2 linked regions of the Oligoflexus sp. genome follow. The protein of the gene in region 2 interacts with the protein of the main gene of each other region in a pairwise test. Links are inferred from orthologs where the notes say so. Each region holds a gene or a part of one and is shown on either strand. Other genes may lie near its edges.

The links.
Region 1: the proteins of leuS (region 2) and ligA interact in binary tests that used the Escherichia coli proteins (3 or more experiments, as listed by UniProt). The link is inferred for Oligoflexus sp. from one-to-one orthologs.

Annotation. Positions count from the first base shown.
Region 1 is NZ_DASTAT010000097.1:16,528-19,792, forward strand. The notes cover bases 284-3,227. They hold ligA (NAD-dependent DNA ligase LigA), read left to right. Parts: upstream 284-763; coding sequence 764-2,692; downstream 2,693-3,227. Other genes in these bases: VFO10_RS21050 (methyltransferase domain-containing protein), read left to right, coding at 284-761; VFO10_RS21060 (prephenate dehydratase), read left to right, coding at 2,699-3,227. Outside these bases: VFO10_RS21045 (ABC transporter substrate-binding protein), read right to left, coding at 1-3; more of VFO10_RS21050, read left to right, coding at 138-283; more of VFO10_RS21060, read left to right, coding at 3,228-3,265. UniProt on the Escherichia coli protein: DNA ligase that catalyzes the formation of phosphodiester linkages between 5'-phosphoryl and 3'-hydroxyl groups in double-stranded DNA using NAD as a coenzyme and as the energy source for the reaction.
Region 2 is NZ_DASTAT010000129.1:23,662-27,033, forward strand. The notes cover bases 234-3,284. They hold leuS (leucine--tRNA ligase), read left to right. Parts: upstream 234-571; coding sequence 572-2,998; downstream 2,999-3,284. Other genes in these bases: VFO10_RS27195 (ABC transporter permease), read left to right, coding at 234-429; VFO10_RS27205 (biosynthetic peptidoglycan transglycosylase), read left to right, coding at 3,099-3,284. Also shown: more of VFO10_RS27195, read left to right, coding at 1-233; more of VFO10_RS27205, read left to right, coding at 3,285-3,372.

The sequences.
Region 1 (3,265 bases), on a different replicon or contig from region 2:
CACAAAATTTCCTTTTCTGGCAACGTGACCTTTGCCTCAGCGTATAGTTGCCAAGGCTACCCGCATTCCCATGCCGGGAAAAGCTGCAAATTTATCCTGAGATTATATCAAGTCAAACGGACGCTCGCGAGGAAGTTATGACGCAAAGCCCGGTGGAAAAGATTGAACCCTGGAGAGAACGCTGGTTGGTCGGACGAACCGGCTGGGATCAAGGGCAGGCTCACGGTGAAATGGGACGCCTTCTGGAGCATGCAACGCGTGAGGGCCGACTTCCGCCGGGTGCCCGAATTTTTTCAGCAGGCTGTGGTCGCGCCCATAATGAAGCCTGGTTGGCCGGGCATGGCTATTCCGTGGATGCTGTGGATGCGGTCCCGGAAGCCATCGAAGGGGCCCGCGCACTTTATGGCAAGGTGCCCCAGCTGCAGCTCGCCGTCGCCGACGTCTTTGCTGCGACGGCTCCGGGACCTCTCTACGATGCTGTTTTTGACAGGGCCATGCTCTGCGCTCTACAGCCCCAGCATCGCCAGGCTTATGTTCAAAAAATAAGCGAAAAACTGAAACCCAACGGTCTGGTGATGGCCATCCTTTTCCGCCAGACGCGTTCGCCGGATGGCCCGCCTTTTTCCGTGAATGAGGACGCGGCCCGGGAGTTGTTCGCGGCCCAATTCGATCTGGTCCATGCGAGCAGCTGTCCACCGCCACCCAACCCTCAAAATGTTCTGGAGGAATGGCTTTGCATCTGGCGCAAGAGGAGTCTCTGAACATGTCCCGATCCGCACAGAAATCCGATCGCGTGGCGGAACTCGCCGCTGCGATTATGCATCACAAAAGGCTTTATTATGCGGGGAAACCGGAAGTTTCCGACGCTGTTTACGATAAGCTTGAGCATGAGCTGCGGACGCTGGATCCCGAACATCCGGCCCTGCAGTATGTCGGCAGCGCCCCGAGCAGCAGCGGCGCCAAACGGCAGACGCATGATATTCCGATGCTCTCGCTCAATAAAACCTACAAGGAGGAAGACCTTGCCTCCTGGATGGGGAAAGAGGCCATCGTCGGCACTCCGAAAGTCGATGGCAATAGCCTCAGTTTGATCTATCGTCAGGGGGTTTTGGTGATGGCCAAGACAAGGGGCGATGGACGGGTGGGCGAGGACGTGACGGACAAGGTGCGGTGGATTCCTGACTGTCTGAAAAAACTGGATCAGCCGGTGGACCTTGACGTGCGTGGTGAAGTCTACTGCACGACCCATCAATTCGCGGGCCTTGTGCAGGAGATGCTCGATCGTGGACTGGAGCGTCCCAACAATCCGCGCAATATCGTGGCCGGACTCCTGGGCCGCAAGCAGCACGTGGATCTTTGCCGCTTCTTTAATTTCTTCGCCTTTGAAGCCCTGGGTCCAGGCCTGGAAAAAATTCCCACGGAGATGGAAAAGTTTGATTGGCTTGATCAGCGTGGTTTCCGCGTGCCCTCGCATAAACTTCTGCAAAGCGCCGAGGATATTTCCGCTTATTTGAGCGAAGTGAAGCGCTGGATGGAAGAAGGCGAAATCGCCTATGATGGTGCGGTCTTTTCTTATAATCGCCTCGCCCTTCATCAGCAGCTCGGCAGCACGGGGCATCACCCTCGTTACAAGCTCTCGTTCAAATGGCAAGGCCAGACGGCGATCGCTGTGATTGATGAAATCGTCTGGGCCACATCGCGGCTCGGCATCATCACGCCGGTGGCTGTGATTGATCCTGTGAACCTGAGCGGAGCCAGGATCACCAATATCACGCTCCATAACGCCGAGCATGTGAAGGCCTATAACCTGAAAAAAGGCGATCAGATTGAAATCGTGCGCTCGGGTGAAGTGATCCCCAAATTCCTGCAGGTCGTCCAGGCGAAAAGCGGAAATTATAAATGGCCTGAGAAATGCCCCTCGTGCCTCGGCAAGGTCGAGTTCGATGGCGTTCGCCTGAAATGCGTGAATCAGGATGATTGCCCGGCGCAAAGATCCGGTTTTATTTTGAACTGGATCCGCGCGGCCGAGATTGATGATCTGAGCGAGAAGCGTTTGGAGCAACTCATTCAATGCGGGCTCGTCGAGCATGTGGCCGATCTTTACCGGCTGAAGGAAAAGGATTTTCTGCAGCTGCCCGCGACCAAGGAAAAGATGGCCGCGAAACTTTATAACAATATCCAGGCCAGCTGCCAGCTGCCGCTCGCGAAGTTCCTCAATGGACTCGGGATCGAAGGGGCCGGCATGCGCACCTGGGAAAAACTCCTCGAACATTACCCGACTTTGGATGCGATCCTGGGCATGACCGAGGCGGAGCTGACCGAGATCGAAGGCTTCGCTGAAAAATCCGCCGAACAGATCGTTCACGGTTTGAAGGTGAAAAAGCCTGTGATTCAGCGTCTTCTGAAAGTCGGCGTTCAGCCCCAGGCCCCGAAAAGGAAACATGCCCCGGGCAGCGGACCCTTGGCTGGCAAGCAGTTCGTCATCACCGGGTCCTTGTCGCGGCCGCGTGATGAAATTGAAAAAGCGATACGCGAGGCGGGTGGCAAGACCGGCTCCAGCGTTTCGAAGAATACCTTTGCGCTCGTGACCAATGATACGGACACGGGTTCATCCAAGATGAAAAAAGCCAAGGAGCTTGGGATTCCTATTTGGAGTGAAGACCAGCTCATGGCCATGATGGAAGGACAATAGAAGACCATGGCAAGGATCGTCGGATTTCAGGGTTTGCCCGGTGCTTACAGTGAACTGGCCATATTGCAGTATTTTGGAAAAAAGGCAGCCCTCCGATTTAAACCCTTGCCTGCGTTTGAAACTGTTTTTACCGAACTCACCAAAGGCCGCATCACAGATGCCCTTTTACCCGTGGAGAATTCCCTGGCCGGGACCATCCATGAAAACTTCGATCATCTGGCACGATTTCCCGTGCAGATTGCAGGCGAAGTGATCCTGCGCGTGCAGCACTGCCTTTTGATTCCGAAGAGCACAAAGCCCGCGGATGTCACGACGGTGATTTCCCATCCGCAGGCCCTGGCTCAGTGCGCCCAGTATATGCGCGAGCGTGGGCTTACGGCTCAGACGTTCTTTGATACGGCCGGGGCCGCTGAGCATCTGGGGCAGCATGCGCCGGCCAGGACCGCGGCGATCGCGAGTCTTCAGGCCGCGAAGCTTTATGGGCTGAAGGTGATGGCGCGCGACATCGCGGATCGCGGAGAAAACTACACCCGCTTTTTGCACATTCAAAAGCTGAGTAAAAAGGTCGAGAAG
Region 2 (3,372 bases):
GCTTCGATGAAGGTGAACGAGCAGATTGATTCGATGCGAGTGATGTCGGTCGACCCCTTTGCCTATCTCATGGCCCCACGCATCCTGGCCAGCATGATCGCCATGCCTTTGATTGCCATCCTCATGGTCTTCGCCGGGGTCGTAACATCGTTTGTGGTCGGTGTAAGCTTTTACGAGATTGACGTCGCCGACTTTTTTTCCAGGCTGGAATGGATCGTCGATACGGAAGATCTTTTCATGGGCATGCAGAAGGCGGCCCTTTTCGGCTTTATCTTCTCCTCGATCGGCTGTTTTGAAGGCTACCGCGCTCGCGGCGGCGCCAAAGGGGTGGGCCGTGCCACCACGCAGGCTGTGGTGTCTTCCTACGTCACCATTCTGGTCCTCGATTTTTTCATTACCTACATCCAGTTCAAGTTTCAGCATAACTGAAGGATGCCAGTTTGATGTGAAGCCCGGGGTCAGGCACGCCAGAGCCCCGGCTGCCACTCGCCATCTCCCTTTGAACAAGTCCCGGCTCCGATGCTAAGGTGTGTCCTCTGGAATCGCGATCGACCCAAGGAGGCGGCCTTTTATGGAGCAGAGTCAACACGATTACAACCACAAGAACGTGGAAAAAAAATGGCAGGATCACTGGTTAAAAAACAAGACCTTCAAGACGCCTGACCTTTCCACCAAGCCCAAGTACTACGTGCTTGATATGTTCCCCTATCCTTCCGGTTCAGGTTTGCATGTCGGCCACCCCGAAGGCTACACCGCCACCGATATCGTGGCTCGCTATAAGCGCATGAAGGGCTTCAACGTGCTGCACCCCATGGGCTGGGATGCCTTCGGTCTGCCCGCCGAGCAGCACGCGGTGAAAACGGGAACCCATCCGCGCGATACCACCATCACGAATATTGATAACTTCCGCCGTCAGATTCAGTCCATTGGCCTGTCCTATGACTGGGACCGCGAAGTGAATACCACGGATCCCAATTACTATAAGTGGACCCAGTGGATCTTCCTGAAACTCTATGAAAAAGGCCTCGCCTACCAGGCAGAGCAGGCTGTGAACTGGTGCGAAGAGCTCGGCACTGTCCTTGCGAATGAGGAAGTGATCGACGGCAAATCGGAAGTCGGCGGCTTTCCCGTCGTGAAAAAACCGATGCGCCAGTGGATTCTGAAGATCACGGCCTATGCGGATAAACTCCTTGAGGACCTGGACGGCCTGGATTGGCCGGAATCCCTGAAGGAAATGCAGCGCAACTGGATCGGCAAGAGCGTGGGCGCCGAGATTGAATTCGCTGTCGATGGGCATGACGAGAAGATCAAGATCTTCACGACGCGCCCGGATACGCTTTACGGCGCCACCTTCTTCGTTCTGGCTCCTGAGCATCCCGCCGTTGCGAAAATCACGACTAAGGCGCAGGAAAAAGCCGTCAGTGATTACGTGGAGCATGCGAAAAACAAGGCCGAACGCGAGCGCATGACCAGCACCGAGAAGACGGGTGTCTTCACAGGCGCGTATGCGATCAATCCCGTGAACAATGAAAAGATTCCGGTTTATATCGCCGACTATGTTTTGATTTCCTATGGTCACGGCGCGATCATGGCCGTTCCTGGTCATGATGAAAGGGATCATGAGTTCGCGAAAAAATTCGGTATTAAAATCGTGCGGGTCCTGGACGGCGGTGATAAACCGATCGAGGAGGCCGCGCATACGGGTGATGGCACGATCGTCAATTCCGGTTTCCTGAACGGTATGCAGAAGGCTCAGGGCATCGAAGCGATGGTGCAGCATCTGGAAAAGATCGGCATCGGCAAGCGCACGATTACCTATAAGCTGCGTGATTGGCTCTTCTCCCGGCAGCGCTATTGGGGCGAACCCATTCCTATTGCTCTTGATAAAGACGGCAACGAGATTGCCATCACCGAAGCCGAGCTGCCGCTGGTGCTGCCGGATCTGGATGACTATAAGCCAACGAAGAATGGTGAATCGCCGCTTGGAAAAGCCAAGGACTGGTTGAAATACGAGCGCGACGGCAGGACCTGGCGCCGCGAGACCAACACCATGCCCCAGTGGGCGGGATCGTGCTGGTATTATCTGCGTTTCATTGATCCTCAGAACAAGCACGCGGCCTGGGACAAGGAAAAGGAAAAGTACTGGATGCCGGTCGACCTTTACGTCGGCGGCGCGGAGCATGCGGTTCTTCACCTGCTTTATGCCCGTTTCTGGCACAAGGTTCTTTATGATGCCGGTCTGGTTTCCACCAAGGAGCCTTTCCAGAAGCTCGTCAACCAGGGCATGATCCTGGGGGAAAACAACGAGAAAATGTCGAAGAGTCGCGGCAACGTCGTGAATCCCGATGATGTCATCGAGCAGTGGGGCGCGGATGCGTTCCGGCTTTATGAAATGTTCATGGGGCCTTTGGAAGCTGTGAAACCCTGGAAGTCAGATGGCATCGTGGGTACGCACCGCTTCCTCGCGCGCTTCTGGCGTCTTATGGTCACACAGGATGGTGAGCTGGCGCAAAAACAAGGCACGCCGAGCGAAGCCTTTGATAAGCAGCTGCATAAGACCATCAAGAAAGTGGGCGAGGATACCGAGCACATGCGCTTCAACACGGCGATCGCCGCGATGATGGAGCTTGTGAATATGGGCATGAAGGAGCCTGCGATCGGTCCGGATGCAGCCAAGGCCATGATGATTCTTTTGAATCCCTATGCGCCGCACATGACGGAAGAACTCTGGTCGCGTTACGGCGGGAAAGAGTCGATGACCTATGTGCCCTGGCCGTCGTTTGATCCTGCGAAATGCGTGGATGATACCGTGACGCTTTCGATCCAGGTGAACGGAAAGATGCGGGGGACGATAGAAGTGCTGAAGACTGCGGATAAAGCCGAGGTCTTTGCGCAGGCCAAGGCCTTGGATTCGGTCGCGAAGCATATGATTGATAAGGAGTTGGTGAAGGAAATTTATGTTCCTGGAAAGATCCTGAACTTCGTCGTCAAAGGTTGATCCTGGCCCCGCGAAGCGGGGTGACGGAAGCCACTGGGTGACGGTGGGGGCGGAGGGCGTGCTATAATGGAAGCACCAACTTCTTCCTCCACGGAATCCCATGCTGCGTCCCGCAAAAATTTTGACAGGATTGGCCCTGTTTTCAGGGCTTTGCTTTGCTGTTCTGGCTACCGAAGTCTGGTTGAAACCAAAGGCCAAGGCTTACGCAACTCGAAAACTCGCCAGTATCCTGAAACAAACCGATCTTAAAATCCACTACGATGACATCAGCCTCGCGTGGAATGGCTTTCGCGTCGAAGGACTCTCCTGCTCATCCCCACGCATGCGGGTTTTCGGAACCGTGGACGTCGCATTCAAACTCTGGCCAGGGCCGG